Regions from separate parts of the Staphylococcus casei genome, predicted to be linked through region 1. Evidence: a T-box and tRNA genes for the amino acid it is inferred to sense, from the RefSeq annotation. Region 1 holds a T-box; the other holds one or more tRNA genes.
The links. A T-box is a leader RNA that pairs with one kind of tRNA and senses whether it is charged. The one in region 1 lies ahead of QMO72_RS06235 (valine--tRNA ligase), so its partner is inferred to be a tRNA-Val.
Positions count from the first base shown of each region.

Region 2: it has a tRNA-Val gene. The T-box ahead of QMO72_RS06235 (valine--tRNA ligase) is inferred to sense a tRNA for this amino acid. The anticodon was not compared.

Region 1 is NZ_CP125718.1:1,283,071-1,291,403, forward strand. Features, by position in the region: gene QMO72_RS06220 (AbrB family transcriptional regulator) at 1-797, shown strand, start outside; gene QMO72_RS06225 (MFS transporter) at 1,285-2,679, shown strand; gene QMO72_RS06230 (DNA-3-methyladenine glycosylase I) at 3,027-3,587, opposite strand; T-box leader at 3,647-3,890, shown strand; gene QMO72_RS06235 (valine--tRNA ligase) at 3,934-6,564, shown strand; gene QMO72_RS06240 (bifunctional folylpolyglutamate synthase/dihydrofolate synthase) at 6,577-7,839, shown strand; gene QMO72_RS06245 (prepilin peptidase) at 8,121-8,333, shown strand, end outside.
Region 2 is NZ_CP125718.1:1,047,102-1,055,434, reverse strand. Features, by position in the region: gene QMO72_RS05060 (ABC transporter substrate-binding protein/permease) at 1-1,096, opposite strand, end outside; gene QMO72_RS05055 (PTS sugar transporter subunit IIC) at 1,268-2,350, opposite strand; tRNA gene QMO72_RS05050 (tRNA-Leu) at 2,747-2,829, opposite strand; gene panD (aspartate 1-decarboxylase) at 3,190-3,576, opposite strand; tRNA gene QMO72_RS05040 (tRNA-Gly) at 4,010-4,084, opposite strand; tRNA gene QMO72_RS05035 (tRNA-Gly) at 4,104-4,178, opposite strand; tRNA gene QMO72_RS05030 (tRNA-Gly) at 4,198-4,272, opposite strand; tRNA gene QMO72_RS05025 (tRNA-Gly) at 4,292-4,366, opposite strand; tRNA gene QMO72_RS05020 (tRNA-Cys) at 4,374-4,447, opposite strand; tRNA gene QMO72_RS05015 (tRNA-Gln) at 4,457-4,528, opposite strand; tRNA gene QMO72_RS05010 (tRNA-His) at 4,540-4,612, opposite strand; tRNA gene QMO72_RS05005 (tRNA-Trp) at 4,615-4,688, opposite strand; tRNA gene QMO72_RS05000 (tRNA-Tyr) at 4,701-4,784, opposite strand; tRNA gene QMO72_RS04995 (tRNA-Thr) at 4,795-4,870, opposite strand; tRNA gene QMO72_RS04990 (tRNA-Phe) at 4,890-4,962, opposite strand; tRNA gene QMO72_RS04985 (tRNA-Asp) at 4,967-5,042, opposite strand; tRNA gene QMO72_RS04980 (tRNA-Met) at 5,055-5,128, opposite strand; tRNA gene QMO72_RS04975 (tRNA-Ser) at 5,142-5,234, opposite strand; tRNA gene QMO72_RS04970 (tRNA-Ser) at 5,276-5,368, opposite strand; tRNA gene QMO72_RS04965 (tRNA-Ile) at 5,378-5,451, opposite strand; tRNA gene QMO72_RS04960 (tRNA-Met) at 5,479-5,552, opposite strand; tRNA gene QMO72_RS04955 (tRNA-Ala) at 5,578-5,653, opposite strand; tRNA gene QMO72_RS04950 (tRNA-Pro) at 5,677-5,750, opposite strand; tRNA gene QMO72_RS04945 (tRNA-Arg) at 5,759-5,832, opposite strand; tRNA gene QMO72_RS04940 (tRNA-Leu) at 5,848-5,936, opposite strand; tRNA gene QMO72_RS04935 (tRNA-Gly) at 5,945-6,019, opposite strand; tRNA gene QMO72_RS04930 (tRNA-Leu) at 6,023-6,104, opposite strand; tRNA gene QMO72_RS04925 (tRNA-Lys) at 6,118-6,193, opposite strand; tRNA gene QMO72_RS04920 (tRNA-Thr) at 6,201-6,276, opposite strand; tRNA gene QMO72_RS04915 (tRNA-Val) at 6,293-6,368, opposite strand; rRNA gene rrf (5S ribosomal RNA) at 6,378-6,492, opposite strand; rRNA gene QMO72_RS04905 (23S ribosomal RNA) at 6,574-8,333, opposite strand, start outside.

The DNA.
Region 1 (8,333 bases):
TTATGCTTGCTTTACTGATAGCTTATTTTTTTAAAAAGATTGCTAAAGTTAATATTGAAACTGCAATACTTAGTGTAATACCTGGTGCCTTGAGTCAAATGCTCATTATGGCAGAGGAGAATAAAAATGCTAATATCATGGTCGTAAGTTTAACGCAAACCTCGAGAATTATCTTTGTGGTTATTCTTGTTCCGTTTATTTCCTATTTTTTCAAAGATGCTAGTGGACAGCCATCAATAGGTACAACAGCAACTGAAAAATTAACAGAGGCACTAACGTGGCCCAGTATCGTATGCTTAATCTTAGCTATTACCATTGTTTATTACTTAATGGGAAAAATTAATTTTCCAACCCGACAACTGTTAGCACCCATTGTTGTGCTTATATGTTGGAATCTAATAACGGGTGTAACATTTACATTAGATAATTACATCATAGCTGCAGCTCAAGTTATCTATATGATAAGAATTGGCATACAGATTGCCAATTTAGTAGATCAAATGAAAGGACGTATAGCTGTTGCAATAGCATTTCAAAATATTTTTCTTATTTTATTAGCATTTGTTATGGTGTGGTTAATATCAATGTTTTCAAACCATTCTATTAATGAGTTGTTTTTAGGGGCAGCTCCAGGTGGCATGAGTCAGATTGTATTAGTTGCCATTGAAACAGGGGCAGATGTGGCTATGATTTCGAGTTATCATATCTTTAGAATTTTCTTTATTCTATTTTTAATAGCGCCAATGCTAAACTATTTTCTTAAATATAGAGAAAGAGCACATGCTAAAAATAAATGATATATAGCATGATTAGTCGGTTAAATTAAGCTCACGTTAAAATATATATAAGGTCATTTATGCATCCATATTTGCCAATCAGATATAATAATCTGGTTGGTTTTTTGGTATGATGATTAGTAAATTCCAAAAATAAATTCATTATAAAAATAACTTTTTAAGGAATTGAAATCACGATACTACATTATATTTTTTTGAATTATTTGAAAATAAAGGGGCATTTCGATGAAAAATAAGCGGCAAATACAATTGAGAATTGAGTTAATTTACACCGAGAATCCAAGTGTTAAATAACACTTAAAAATGATTTTTTACACCAATATAATAATCGGAATTTTCTGACTGTTAAAATATTTTAAAACGTTTCTTACGTTTACTACACTGTGAGTAAGCGATTTCTTTAATTGGACCAATAAATTTCTCGCTATTGACGTATTTTTGATTAGTGCTAAAATGACTTCTTGTAATTAAAAGGAGTGTATATGTCATGAAATTTAACAAACGGAAAATTAACACTGTAGACATAAACCAAGCGAAAAAAAGTGTTTTTGCAACTGGGATTGGCAATGCTATGGAGTGGTTTGACTTTGCTTTATATTCATACTTAGCAGTAATCATTAGTAAAAACTTTTTTAGTCAAGTTGATAATGATGAATTGAAGCTGATTTTTACTTTCGCAACGTTTGCGATTGCATTTTTACTAAGACCAGTTGGTGGTATTGTTTTTGGTAAGATAGGTGACAAATATGGAAGAAAAATTGTATTAACAACTACAATCATGTTAATGGCATTTTCTACATTTTTAATAGGGATTTTACCTACATATGATCAAATTGGCATTTGGGCACCAATTATTTTATTAATTGCTCGTATATTACAGGGCTTCTCAGTTGGAGGAGAATATGCTGGAGCGATGGTTTATATCGCAGAATCTTCACCGGATAACAAACGTATTAGATTAGGTAGTGGGCTTGAATTAGGTACACTATCAGGTTATATCTTCGCATCTGTACTTGTTACAATTATGTTTTGGTTAATTCCAAGCAGTAGTATGGAAAGTTGGGGTTGGAGAATACCATTCTTCATTAGTATTCCAATTGGCTTATTTGGATTATACTTAAGAACGCATTTAGAAGAATCTCCTATTTTTGAAAATGACTTGGCTCAAGAAGAAGAAGAGGGACCAGGATTCATACAAATCATTAAAGAAAACAAACGTGATATTTTAATATGTGTGGTATTTGTGGCATTCTTTAACATCACAAACTACATGTTATTAGGCTATATGCCTTCATACTTAGACGAAAATATTGGTATCAAAGATACAATTAGCACACCAATCACTGCAATTGTATTAATTATTATGTTACCTTTTGCTATTATGTTTGGTCGTTTAGGCGATAAAGTAGGAAATAAAAAAATTATTAGTATTGGATTAATTTTAGGTATCGTATTTTCTGTGATTGCTTTCCAATTCTTAAATATGGGTAGTCTTGCTTTCCTATTTATAGGATTATTAATGATTGGTATTGTGTTATCTGTTTATGAAGGGACAATGCCAGGTACATTACCAACATTATTCTTCACAAATGTTCGATATAGAACACTTTCATGGACATTCAATATTGCAGTTTCAATTTTTGGTGGTACAACACCGTTAGTTGCTTCATGGCTCGTACATGAAACAGGAAGTAATTTAGCACCAGCATTTTACTTGTTAGCGTTTAGTATTATAGGACTAATTGTAGTTGTATTTTTATTCAAAGATACTTCAAAACAATCGTTAAAAGGGTCTTATCCAACAGTAGCAAACGAGAAAGAATTTGAAATTGCTGTTGAAAATCCAAAAGATTCACTATGGTGGCATTCAGAAACTAAATAAAAAGAATAGTATCCATCATTTTAACATTAAAAAGGAAATGATTTTGAGTCACTTCCTCAAACTGTCGACAAAGGCTCTAACTTTGTCGACAGTTTTTTTATGCATGTTTTCCTGTAGTCTATAGCTAATGCTGTTCCCACAGGAGTCAGGATATATAACTGCCAATATTAAGCGAAAAATATTATAAGATGTGTAAATTAAATATCAGTGACGTTTATCAGGTCAGGCTGAATAAAGTAATTGATAAAAGAGATTAATATATAAACAAACCCTAGGTGAAATATCACTTAGGGTTTGTTTATGTTCTAAAAAGAAGCGGCTTTGAGTCACTTCTTTTTATTTGAAGGTTATAAATGATTTGGATTTTGGGGGCAACACTGCAAATGAGCATTATAAAGGCCAGCAGCTTCAAGAAAGGAGAATACAGTAACTGGACCTAAAAATTTAAAACCATAACTTTTTAGTTTCTTTGATAATGCTGTGGCACGCGCATCTACAGTAATTCGATCACTTGGATGTGTATATTGAAAATCTACAGGCTTGCCATCTACATAAGACCAGAGAAAATCACTAAAACTGCCATAATCTTTTACGATTTCAAAATAACCTTTTGCTTGTCCTACAATAGCTTCTAGTTTTTTTCGATTATGCACTATATTGGGAAATGACATTAATGCATCAATATCTTCCGAAGTCATATCAGAAATTTTTGCAGGATCAAAATTATAAAAAGCTGCTTCGTAAGATTCTTTTTTCTTGAGAATCATTAACCAGGATAATCCAGCATGTTGTGATTCAAGTGCCATCAATTTAAATAATTCAAGACTGTCATATAGAGGCTGTCCCCATACTTCATCATGATACTGTAAATAAGTGGGATCTTTCGTTCCAAAAGCACATTCGTTCATAAATTTTCCCTCCATTGCATTGACTTATCTTCGCATCCATTATACTATAATTAAGGAAACAAATATTGTCTACTGGGAAGAGTAAATAGTGTTAGATTTAACAGAGAGTACATGATTGCTGAAAATGTACAGTTTAACTTATTGAAGGTAGCCCACATTGAACTTTAGCTGAACTGATACAATAATTACTTGTATATCAACTAGGTTAAAGCGTGTTTGAGCGTTAATCATAATTTAAAGTGCATGAAGTTAGCGAACTAATTTCATGAATTTAGGTGGTACCACGGAATATCCGTCCTATATATGTAGGGCGGATATTTTTATTTTTTAAGGAGGATTTTAACGAATGGAAATGAAACCAAAATATAATCCGAGCGAAGTTGAGTCTGGACGTTATGACCAATGGGTAAACAACGGTTACTTTAAAGCAGCAGAAGATCATTCAAAAGAAACATACACAATTGTTATTCCGCCACCCAATGTAACAGGTAAATTACATCTAGGCCATGCATGGGATACAACATTACAAGATATAATTACTAGAATGAAACGCATGCAAGGATACGATACATTATATTTACCAGGCATGGATCACGCTGGTATTGCTACACAAGCTAAAGTTGAAGCTAAATTAAATGAACAAGGTTTATCACGCCATGATTTAGGAAGAGAAAAATTCCTCGAAAAGGCGTGGGATTGGAAAGAAGAATATGCTGATTTTATCAGAAACCAATGGGCTAAATTAGGACTAGGTTTAGACTATAGTAGAGAGAGATTCACATTAGATGATGGATTAAGCAAAGCAGTTAAAAAAGTCTTTGTTGATATGTATAACAAAGACTTAATCTATCGCGGTGAATATATCATTAACTGGGATCCTATAGCGAGAACAGCTTTATCGGATATCGAAGTTATTCATGAAGATGTACAAGGTAAATTCTATCATTTTAAATATCCTTATGCAGATGGTGAAGGATATATTGAGATTGCGACGACACGCCCTGAAACAATGTTAGGTGATACAGCAATTGTTGTAAATCCAAATGACGATCGTTATAAAGATTTAATTGGTAAAAAAGTAATCTTACCAATCGTCGGTAGAGAATTACCTATTTTAGCTGATGAATATGTAGATATTGATTTTGGTAGTGGCGCAATGAAAGTGACACCTGCACATGATCCGAATGATTTTGAAATCGGTAATCGTCATAATTTAGAACGTATTATTGTGATGGATGAATCTGGTAAAATGAATGACAAGGCTGATAAATACGAAGGCATGGATAGATTTGATTGTCGCGAGCAGCTTGTTAAAGATTTAGAAGCAGAAGGTTTGGTCATTAAGATAGAAGAGCATGAGCATTCAGTTGGTCACTCTGAACGCTCTGGTGCAGTGGTAGAACCTTACCTGTCAACGCAATGGTTTGTTAAAATGAAACCATTAGCTGAACAAGCGTTAAATAATCAAGAAACGGATAATAGAATCGATTTTGTTCCTTCAAGATTTGAAAAGACATTTAATCGTTGGATGGAAGAAATAAGAGATTGGACTATCTCACGTCAACTGTGGTGGGGGCATCAAATTCCAGCTTGGTACCACAATGAAACTGGAGAAATTTACGTTGGTGAATCAGCACCAGAAGATAGTGAAAATTGGACACAAGATGAAGACGTGTTAGATACATGGTTCTCGAGTGCATTGTGGCCATTTTCAACATTAGGTTGGCCAGATATAGATAAAGAAGACTTCCAACGTTATTTCCCAACGAATGTACTAGTAACTGGATATGATATTATTTTCTTCTGGGTAGCTAGAATGATATTCCAAGGATTAGAATTTACTGGAAAACGTCCATTTAATGATGTATTATTACATGGATTAGTCCGTGGCGATGATGGACGTAAAATGAGTAAATCATTGGGTAACGGCGTTGATCCGATGGATGTTATTGACGAGTATGGTGCAGACAGCTTAAGATATTTCTTAGCAACTGGCTCATCTCCTGGCCATGATTTACGTTATTCTACAGAAAAAGTTGAATCAGTATGGAATTTCATCAATAAAATTTGGAATGCTGCGAGATTCAGTCTTATGAATATCGGGGATGACTTTAAAGTGGAAGATGTTGATTTATCTGGTAATTTATCATTAGCTGATAAATGGATTCTTACACGTTTAAACGAGACAATCGCTAATGTGACTGATTTAAGTGAAAAATACGAATTTGGTGAAGTAGGACGTGCGCTTTATAACTTTATATGGGATGATTTCTGTGACTGGTATATTGAAATGAGTAAAATCCCTATGAACGGTGAAGATGAGGCGCAAAAACAAGTTACGCGTTCAGTATTGACGTATGTATTAGATAATACGATGAGAATGTTACACCCATTCATGCCATTCGTGACTGAACAAATTTGGCAAAATTTACCTCACGAAGGTGAAACAATCGTGAATGCAGCATGGCCAACAGTAGACGATGCACTTACTTTTGATGAAAGTAAAGAAACAATGTTACAACTTGTTGAAATCATTAAATCTGTAAGAACGTCTCGTTTGGAAGTTGATACACCACTTTCTAAAGCTATTCCTATTTTTATTCAAGCAAAAGATGAAAATATTAAAGCGACGCTGCAAAACAATTCAAATTATATAGATAGATTTTGTCACCCAAGTGAGTTAACGATTGAAACTTCTATTGAAATTCCTGAAAAGGCCATAACATCTATTACTACTGCAGGCGAAGTGGTGCTACCATTAGAAGGCTTAATTGATATGGATAAAGAAATAGAACGTTTAGAAAATGAACTTACAAAATGGGAAAAAGAATTAGATCGAGTAAATAAAAAATTAGCTAATGAAAACTTCGTAAGTAAAGCACCAGAAAAAGTAATCAATGAAGAACGTGAGAAGAAACAAAATTACCAAGAAAAATATGACGGTGTTCAATTACGAATTAATCAATTAAAAGCATAGGAGTCCTAAAACATGAATTACCTAGATAGCTTATATTGGATACACGAAAGAACTAAATTTGGCATAAAACCTGGCGTGAAACGTATGGAATGGATGCTTGAACAACTGAACAATCCTCAATTTAATATAAATGGTATTCATGTTGGTGGAACCAATGGGAAAGGCTCTACTGTTGCATATCTAAGATCAGCTTTAGTTGATAATGGGTATGAAGTTGGAACTTTTACTTCACCATTTATTGAAACCTTTAACGAACGGATTAGTTTAAATGGCGTTCCAATTAGTGATGACGATATTGTTGAATTAGTTCAAAAGGTAAAACCAGTGAGCGAAGCATTAGAATTAGAAACAGAACTTGGAACAGCAACAGAATTTGAAATTATAACCACAATGATGTTTTTATACTTTGGGGAGATTCACCCTGTAGATTTCGTAGTTGTTGAAGCGGGATTAGGTATAAGAAACGATTCAACAAATGTGTTCAAACCAATATTGTCTATTTTAACAAGCATCGGTTTAGACCACACTGAAATTTTAGGTGACAGTTATGTTGATATTGCTAAAGATAAAGGTGCAATCGTCAAACCTGATACGCCTGTAATTTATGCAGTGAAAAACGAAGAAGCACTTAAAATTATTCGTGGTTTTGTTGAACAACAAAATGCAGAAGGTATCGAACTAGAAAGAGACATTAGTATTGTTTCTGAAGGGGAAGAATTTACGTACCGCTATAAAGATTACGAATTAGAAACGCTATTGCTCAATATGTTAGGTGAACATCAAAAAGAAAATGCTGCCTTAGCAATAACAGCGCTTATTGAATTAAATGAGTCTGGTATTGTGGATTTAGATTTTAATAAAATGATAGATGGTATTGAATCTGTAAGTTGGACTGGCAGAATTGAACGTGTCAAAGAACAGCCATTAATGATTGTGGATGGCGCGCATAACAATGAAAGTGTTGAAGCGTTAATCAGTACTTTAAAAGGTTATTATCATGTAGAACAATTAGATATTTTGTTTGCTGCTACTAAAGGTAAACCAGTCAGTACAATGGCAGATCAACTAAAAACAATCGCGTCAACGTTTTATATAACTGATTTTGATTTTCATAAAGCTTTAACAAAAGAAGAAATATTGGATGAAGTACGTTTTGACCATAAAGTATTGGTTGATGATTATGTTAAATTCATTGAGAATTATGAAGGCAAAGGACTTATCATTACTGGAAGCCTTTATTTTATAAGTGAAGTTAAAGCCAAGATAAAATTTTAAATATAAATAAAAGTATTAAATATGAGTAAGTTACTGTTTATAGTCATTAATAGGATGTTGCATTTAACATCGTAAAGATTATACTCAGTAACTTGCTTATTTTTTTTATTAATGTGCAGAATTGAGAATTATTCAATTTATTATAACAATATATCAATTTATAGAAGATCTTGTGTGACAAACTAAGCTAAGTGAGAATTTTATTAAGTAATTAAATTGATCATGATATAATTTGATTAGGAGGCGCTATATTGATATTACAACTATTATTTTGTCCAATATTGTTTAGTTACCTTTATCAATTATGTCACATGCAATCACTTAAGTTAGCTTATTTATTATTAAGGTCTCGTTGTGATTATTGTCAGCAGCAACTCAAATTTATAAATATGATACCTATCTTAAGCTACATGATGCAAAGAGGAAAAACGCGATGTTGTAACCATAAATTAAGTTGTTTTTATATTATTGGAGAGTTATTGGCACTTTTCCCC
Region 2 (8,333 bases), 240 kb from region 1:
TAACGAGCGCAATCATACCACATATGAGTGCCGAGATATTTAATCCTAATACTGCAGTCGTTCCAAAGTAGACTAAAAATACTTGGACAAGTAAAGGCGTACCTCTTAAGAACTCAATGTAGGCGGATGCTAACCATCTCAACACTCTGAACTTGCTGAGTTTGAGCAATGCAATCACAGCTCCAAACACCGTGCCAAGTAAAACACCTACAATAGATATAAGAATCGTGTTTTGTATCCCTTTAACGAAAAAGTTGCCATATTTACTAAAGAAATTACCATCATCTTTTTTCATTGCATTTGCAGCTGATTCTTTATAATCTTTGATTAGGTTTTTATCTTTAACATCTTTGATTGTATTATTAAGTTTCCCCATTAATTCAGGTGAATGCTTAGGTGCAGCAATTGCTGTGCTTTTTTCACCATCGTTAAATTTAACACCATCAGCAAACATTAAATCTTTATTTTGTTTTAAATAAGCCTCAGCCACCGGACCTTCAATAACCATTCCACTTACCTTACCACTTTTCAATGACATGATAACTTCTGGCACTCTAGTCAAAGACTGTATCTTGGCATTGTCAATTTCCGTTTGTGCTATTTTCTCTTGTTGTGTTTGTTTTTGAACACCAATTTTCTTATTAGCAAAATCATCTATATGCTTTAATTGGTCAGATTCAGACTTTTTAATAATCATTTTTTGACTTACCGTCATATATGGATCAGAAAAGTCCACTTCTTTCTTACGTTCAGGTGTGGGTGTCATACCTGAAATAATCAAGTCAACTTTTCCAGTTTTAATAGCACCTAACAAACTATCAAATTGCATATTAACGATTTTAAGTTTTAAATTGTTATCTTTTGCAACTTTTTTTGCTAATTCTATATCAATGCCTGCATATTCAGATTTACCATTAACATTATGTTCAAATTCATACGGAGCATAATCTGCAGATAAGCCGACCCTTAATTCTCCACGTTCTTTAATTTTATCCCATTGGTCTTCTTGTTTAGCATTTGCATCAGGATTTATGTAAAACATTGTTGCACTCACAAGAATAGTCAAGATCAAAAATAATTTCCCAAGTTGTTTCATCTTTCTAAACCCCTCTCTATATAATTAATTATTATACATAATAACGCAATAATATTCAATATGTTTTTTGTGTGACCAGAGTAAATATAGTAACATTTTCAAAAAAATAATTAATTATTCATTATTTATGTATAAAAAACGATCTAATTATTTAAATTAGATCGTTTGACTTTATTGCTTAGGTATTTCAAATTTATAAATTTCATCAGAATAGCCTCTCAACATTTTTTTACATAGTTCATGAACAAAAAATGCAGAAACAAATGGAATAATTAAATACCCAAAGACCAGTAAAATAATATTCATCGTAGGATCTCCAGTCATACGATTAAATGCATTGATGGGTCCGACTAAACCTGTATAACCAAAACCTGCTGACATAGGTGTACCTTTAATTCCAATAAAATAAGCAACTAAGCCACCTATTAAACCATTTATCATTAAAGGTACGGCTATAATTAAGTGTCTAAAGTAAACAGGGATCATCATTTTTGCTGCACCAATGATGAGCACTAAATTAACGCCTGCACCATTGATTCTTATAGAGCCAAATAAAAATGTCACACATGCAGCAACTATTCCCATATTAGCCGCGCCACTTCCTAAACCTGACAATCCTATTGCAGTTGCAATCGCAACCACTGAAATGGGTGTAACCATCAATAACGAATATGTAACACAAATTAAAATAGACATGAGTAATGGGTTAAGTTCTGTGAATGAACTTACTATATGGCCTAAACCTTTTGTAACTTTAGATACATAAGTTAATGTATACAGACTTATCATACCACTTAACACAGGTATGATAACCGGTAATACTATCATTTCTAAAGAACCTAGTTTATTTTGTAGTAATAAATATAAAAAACATGAAATAATAACAACTAAAATAGTATTGATAATATCACCTATACCACTAAGTATAAAACCGTCAGAAGTAATTTTAACAGCGCCACTACCTAACATAGCAGACATGCCTACCATTGCAGCACCTGCACCATTAAATCTAAATTGATGCGCAGCTAAAATACCAATGATAAATGCCATAAATGATTGAATCATAACTACAAATTGGTAGATAGTCTCCAATAAATGATTACCATCTTTAAAGAACTTCAGCAACTCTCCTAATAAGGCGTTGGGAATGAGCGCAATGACAACGCCTGCCCCTACTGCTTGAAGTATATTACTAAAAAATTGCTTACCTGTAGTTTTACTCGTTTGAGTTTGGATTGCTTTATTTTTAACCATTAATTAATTCCTCCAAATACAACATTAGACTAATAATATTATATTTCAGATAAAACTACAATATTTAGTTTAGCTTAACACTAGATTAAATGTATCTCCGCGACCATAAAAACATTTAAATTCATTACTAGCTTTATGATCATAAAACAACTATATAATAAATCATATATACAAATTAAATAGTAAAATCTTATTGTAATATGTATGTAAATACAAAAATGCTTCTATATAAGAGCTACATCTTGATTTATTGTTAAAAGTAAAAATTTGATATTTACTACATTCATGTACTCATAAGACACTTTAAGCATAGGCTATTAAATTCAGCCAAAAAAAAGAAACCCCATACTCATGAGATTTCTTTTAAGCGATGATAGTCATTTAAGACCATCCATATACCGGTGGTCGGGATCGAACCGACACTCCAAGAAGGAACGGGATTTTGAGTCCCGCGCGTCTGCCAATTCCGCCACACCGGCTCAATTACTCCATATTGAGTAATATTAATAATATATATGGTTTATTAACTAAATGTTATAAACATGTGCTCACTACCAAGCAATATATATATTATATTACGAAGCGCTTTTGTCGTCAATAGATTTCTTTAAAAAACAGTGAAATCACTAGGTTTGATCTCTTATTAGCTATAATAAAATAATGAAATTTGTCACTATTAACATACTATATAGAAAATATTTCTGTAAGTTGTGATACATGCATTAGTAACTTATCTTTAAATATGAACCTTGATATACTCTACTATCACTTGGTGTTGTGCTATAATTTTCAAAAATAATCTCCTTAGACATTTATGTAAGGAGATTATTAACAGTATATTAATCTAATATAGTTTGATTTTCTTTTTCATGAATCATTTGCGTAATCTGATTGTATTCATTCATTACCGCAACTTTTGGTGAATATGTAGCAAGCTCTGCTTCATCTAATTGCGCGTATGTCATTATAATAACGACATCATCAACTTCAACTAAACGTGATGCAGCACCATTTAAACATATTTTACCGCTACCTCTTTCGCCTTCAATAACATACGTTTCAAAACGTGCGCCATTATTATTATTTACAATAGCAACTTTTTCATTACCAAGAATATCAACTGCATCTAAGATATCTTTATCAATTGTAATACTACCTACATAATTTAAATTGGATTCTGTAACTCTAGCTCTGTGGATCTTTGCATTCATCATAGTTCTAATCATTGTGAAATCGCTCCTAATATTATATTTACGTACGCCGTGCTTTGATAAATCAGAATATAAAGAAATTTATAGATATTAAAATATTCATGTTTTACTCTTCAATTGTGGGGTATTATCATCGCACTTTAATTATAATACCACGCGATTCAACTCCCAAACATTGTACCACGCCTATAACACTAAAGGTAATCGCTTTCATAATGCTCTAAAGAACCATTTTATTAGCTTTCATATAAGACCCATTCTTTAAATATACTCTAAAAGTGTCAATTTATTATTTAAATATAATAAGTTGATGTAAGAAAGCTTAAATATTGTATTTATACTACGATTTAAATTTTTAAAAAATATTAATAAAAAGATAGAAAATTTTTTATTCTCTTCTGCTTTATTAAAAAAGGGTAAAAAAAAACTCCCACCATGGAAGTATGAATGGAGCGGAAGATAGGACTTACACCTATACCTTGTTCCGGGAAGGAACGTATTCTAAGAATTGAACTACTCCCGCATGAGATATTAAATAAATATGGAGCGGAAGATAGGACTTACACCTATACCTCGTTCCGGGAAGGAACGTGTTCTAAGAATTGAACTACTCCCGCATGGGATATTAAATAAATATGGAGCGGAAGATAGGACTTACACCTATACCTCGTTCCGGGAAGGAACGTGTTCTAAGAATTGAACTACTCCCGCATGGGATATTGAATAAATATGGAGCGGAAGATAGGACTTACACCTATACCTCGTTCCGGGAAGGAACGTGTTCTAAGAATTGAACTACTCCCGCATATTCATGGAGGCGGCAACCGGATTTGAACCGGTGATAAAGGTTTTGCAGACCTCTGCCTTACCACTTGGCTATGCCGCCAATAACTAACTGGGCTAGCTGGATTCGAACCAGCGCGTGACGGAGTCAAAGTCCGTTGCCTTACCGCTTGGCTATAGCCCAACAATATAAAGGGCGGCTGATGGGAATCGAACCCACGCGTGTCGGAACCACAATCCGATGCGTTAACCACTTCGCCACAACCGCCATGGCAGGGGCAGTAGGAATCGAACCCACATCAAAGGTTTTGGAGACCTCTATTCTACCGTTGAAATATGCCCCTATTAAATTATTATGGTGGAGGGGGGCAGATTCGAACTGCCGAACCCGAAGGAGCGGATTTACAGTCCGCCGCGTTTAGCCACTTCGCTACCCCTCCAAAGGAAAGATGGTGCCGGCCAGAGGACTTGAACCCCCAACCTACTGATTACAAGTCAGTTGCTCTACCAGTTGAGCTAGGCCGGCTTGCATAAAAAAATTAAAATGGTTCAGGACAGAGTCGAACTGCCGACACATGGAGCTTCAATCCATTGCTCTACCAACTGAGCTACTGAACCATAATGGCGGTCTCGACGGGAATCGAACCCGCGATCTCCTGCGTGACAGGCAGGCGTGTTAACCGCTACACTACGAGACCAAAATTATGAAATTGCGGGAGGCGGATTTGAACCACCGACCTTCGGGTTATGAGCCCGACGAGCTACCGAACTGCTCCATCCCGCGATAATAATATTAATGGCGGAGGAAGAGGGATTCGAACCCCCGCGAGCCGTTAAGCTCCTGTCGGTTTTCAAGACCGATCCCTTCAGCCGGGCTTGGGTATTCCTCCAAAAATATTAGATAAATAAATTATATTAAGTTTTATAAAAATGGCGGAGGAAGAGGGATTCGAACCCCCGCGGGCCGTTAAGCCCCTGTCGGTTTTCAAGACCGATCCCTTCAGCCGGACTTGGGTATTCCTCCAAAATTATATGGACCTTGCAGGATTCGAACCTGCGACCGAACGGTTATGAGCCGTTAGCTCTAACCAACTGAGCTAAAGGTCCTGAATATAATTTACAACTAATAATTAGTGGCGGTGGAGGGGATCGAACCCCCGACCTCACGGGTATGAACCGTGCGCTCTAGCCAGCTGAGCTACACCGCCGTTGTATTTTAGTTTGTATTAAATATGGTGGAGACTAGCGGGTTCGAACCGCTGACCTCCTGCGTGCAAAGCAGGCGCTCTCCCAACTGAGCTAAGCCCCCATATATGTATTATTTTAGGGATATCGGGAAGACAGGATTCGAACCTGCGACCCCTTGGTCCCAAACCAAGTGCTCTACCAAGCTGAGCTACTTCCCGTAAATAAGTGCGCCCGATAGGGGTCGAACCTATAACCTCTTGATTCGTAGTCAAGTACTCTATCCAGTTGAGCTACGGGCGCTTCATTAATAAAAGATGGTGCCGAGGACCGGAATCGAACCGGTACGGTAATCACTTACCGCAGGATTTTAAGTCCTGTGCGTCTGCCAGTTCCGCCACCCCGGCAAAAATAATGGAGCAGAAGACGGGATTCGAACCCGCGACCCCGACCTTGGCAAGGTCGTATTCTACCGCTGAACTACTTCTGCATATGCGGGTGAAGGGAGTCGAACCCCCACGCCGTGAGGCGCTAGATCCTAAGTCTAGTGCGTCTGCCAGTTCCGCCACACCCGCGATATAAAATTAATGGTGAGCCATAGAGGATTCGAACCTCTGACCCTCTGATTAAAAGTCAGATGCTCTACCAACTGAGCTAATGGCTCTTAATAATGGTGCCGGCCAGAGGACTTGAACCCCCAACCTACTGATTACAAGTCAGTTGCTCTACCAGTTGAGCTAGGCCGGCTATTAAGAATAAATAATGGTGGAGGATGACGGGTTCGAACCGCCGACCCTCTGCTTGTAAGGCAGATGCTCTCCCAGCTGAGCTAATCCTCCGAATATATTGCCTGGCAACGTCCTACTCTCGCGGAACGTAAGTCCGACTACCATCGGCGCTAAAGAGCTTAACTTCTGTGTTCGGCATGGGAACAGGTGTGACCTCTTTGCCATTGTCACCAGACAATGAAATGTATGAAATTATACATTCAAAACTAGATAGTAAGTAAAATTTAAAAGTTACCAATCAAAACTGGTTTAATATTTGATTAAGTCTTCGATCGATTAGTATTCGTCAGCTCCACATATCGCTATGCTTCCACCTCGAACCTATTAACCTCATCATCTTTGAGGGATCTTATAACCGAAGTTGGGAAATCTCATCTTGAGGGGGGCTTCATGCTTAGATGCTTTCAGCACTTATCCCGTCCATACATAGCTACCCAGCGATGCCGTTGGCACGACAACTGGTACACCAGAGGTATGTCCATCCCGGTCCTCTCGTACTAAGGACAGCTCCTCTCAAATTTCCTACGCCCACGACGGATAGGGACCGAACTGTCTCACGACGTTCTGAACCCAGCTCGCGTACCGCTTTAATGGGCGAACAGCCCAACCCTTGGGACCGACTACAGCCCCAGGATGCGATGAGCCGACATCGAGGTGCCAAACCTCCCCGTCGATGTGAACTCTTGGGGGAGATAAGCCTGTTATCCCCGGGGTAGCTTTTATCCGTTGAGCGATGGCCCTTCCATGCGGAACCACCGGATCACTAAGTCCGTCTTTCGACCCTGCTCGACTTGTAAGTCTCGCAGTCAAGCTTCCTTATGCCTTTACACTCTATGAATGATTTCCAACCATTCTGAGGAAACCTTTGAGCGCCTCCGTTACTCTTTAGGAGGCGACCGCCCCAGTCAAACTGCCCATCTGACACTGTCTCCCACCATGATAAATGGTGCGGGTTAGAAATCCAACACAGCGAGGGTAGTATCCCAACAACGCCTCCACGTAAGCTAGCGCTCACGTATCAAAGGCTCCTACCTATCCTGTACAAGCTGTGACGAATTTCAATATCAGACTACAGTAAAGCTCCACGGGGTCTTTCCGTCCTGTCGCGGGTAACCTGCATCTTCACAGGTACTATGATTTCACCGAGCCTCTCGTTGAGACAGTGCCCAAATCGTTACGCCTTTCGTGCGGGTCGGAACTTACCCGACAAGGAATTTCGCTACCTTAGGACCGTTATAGTTACGGCCGCCGTTTACTGGGGCTTCGATTCGTAGCTTCGCCGAAGCTAACCACTCCTCTTAACCTTCCAGCACCGGGCAGGCGTCAGCCCCTATACATCACCTTACGGTTTAGCAGAGACCTGTGTTTTTGATAAACAGTCGCTTGGGCCTATTCACTGCGGCTCTCCTGGGCGTTAACCCTAAAGAGCACCCCTTCTCCCGAAGTTACGGGGTCATTTTGCCGAGTTCCTTAACGAGAGTTCGCTCGCTCACCTTAGAATTCTCATCTTGACTACCTGTGTCGGTTTGCGGTACGGGCACCAAAATTCTAGCTAGAGGCTTTTCTTGGCAGTGTGAAATCAACGACTCGAGGAAAAAATTTCCTCTCCCCATCACAACTTGACCTTAAGAGTACCGGATTTGCCTAATACTCAGTCTTGTTGCTTGGACGTGCACTCCAACAGCACGCTTCGCCTATCCTACTGCGTCCCCCCATCGCTCAAAACGAATTTTGGTGGTACAGGAATATCAACCTGTTATCCATCGCCTACGCCTATCGGCCTCAGCTTAGGACCCGACTAACCCAGAGCGGACGAGCCTTCCTCTGGAAACCTTAGTCAATCGGTGGACGGGATTCTCACCCGTCTTTCGCTACTCACACCGGCATTCTCACTTCTAAGCGCTCCACATGTCCTTGCGATCATGCTTCAACGCCCTTAGAACGCTCTCCTACCATTGTCCTACGGACAATCCACAGCTTCGGTAATATGTTTAGCCCCGGTACATTTTCGGCGCA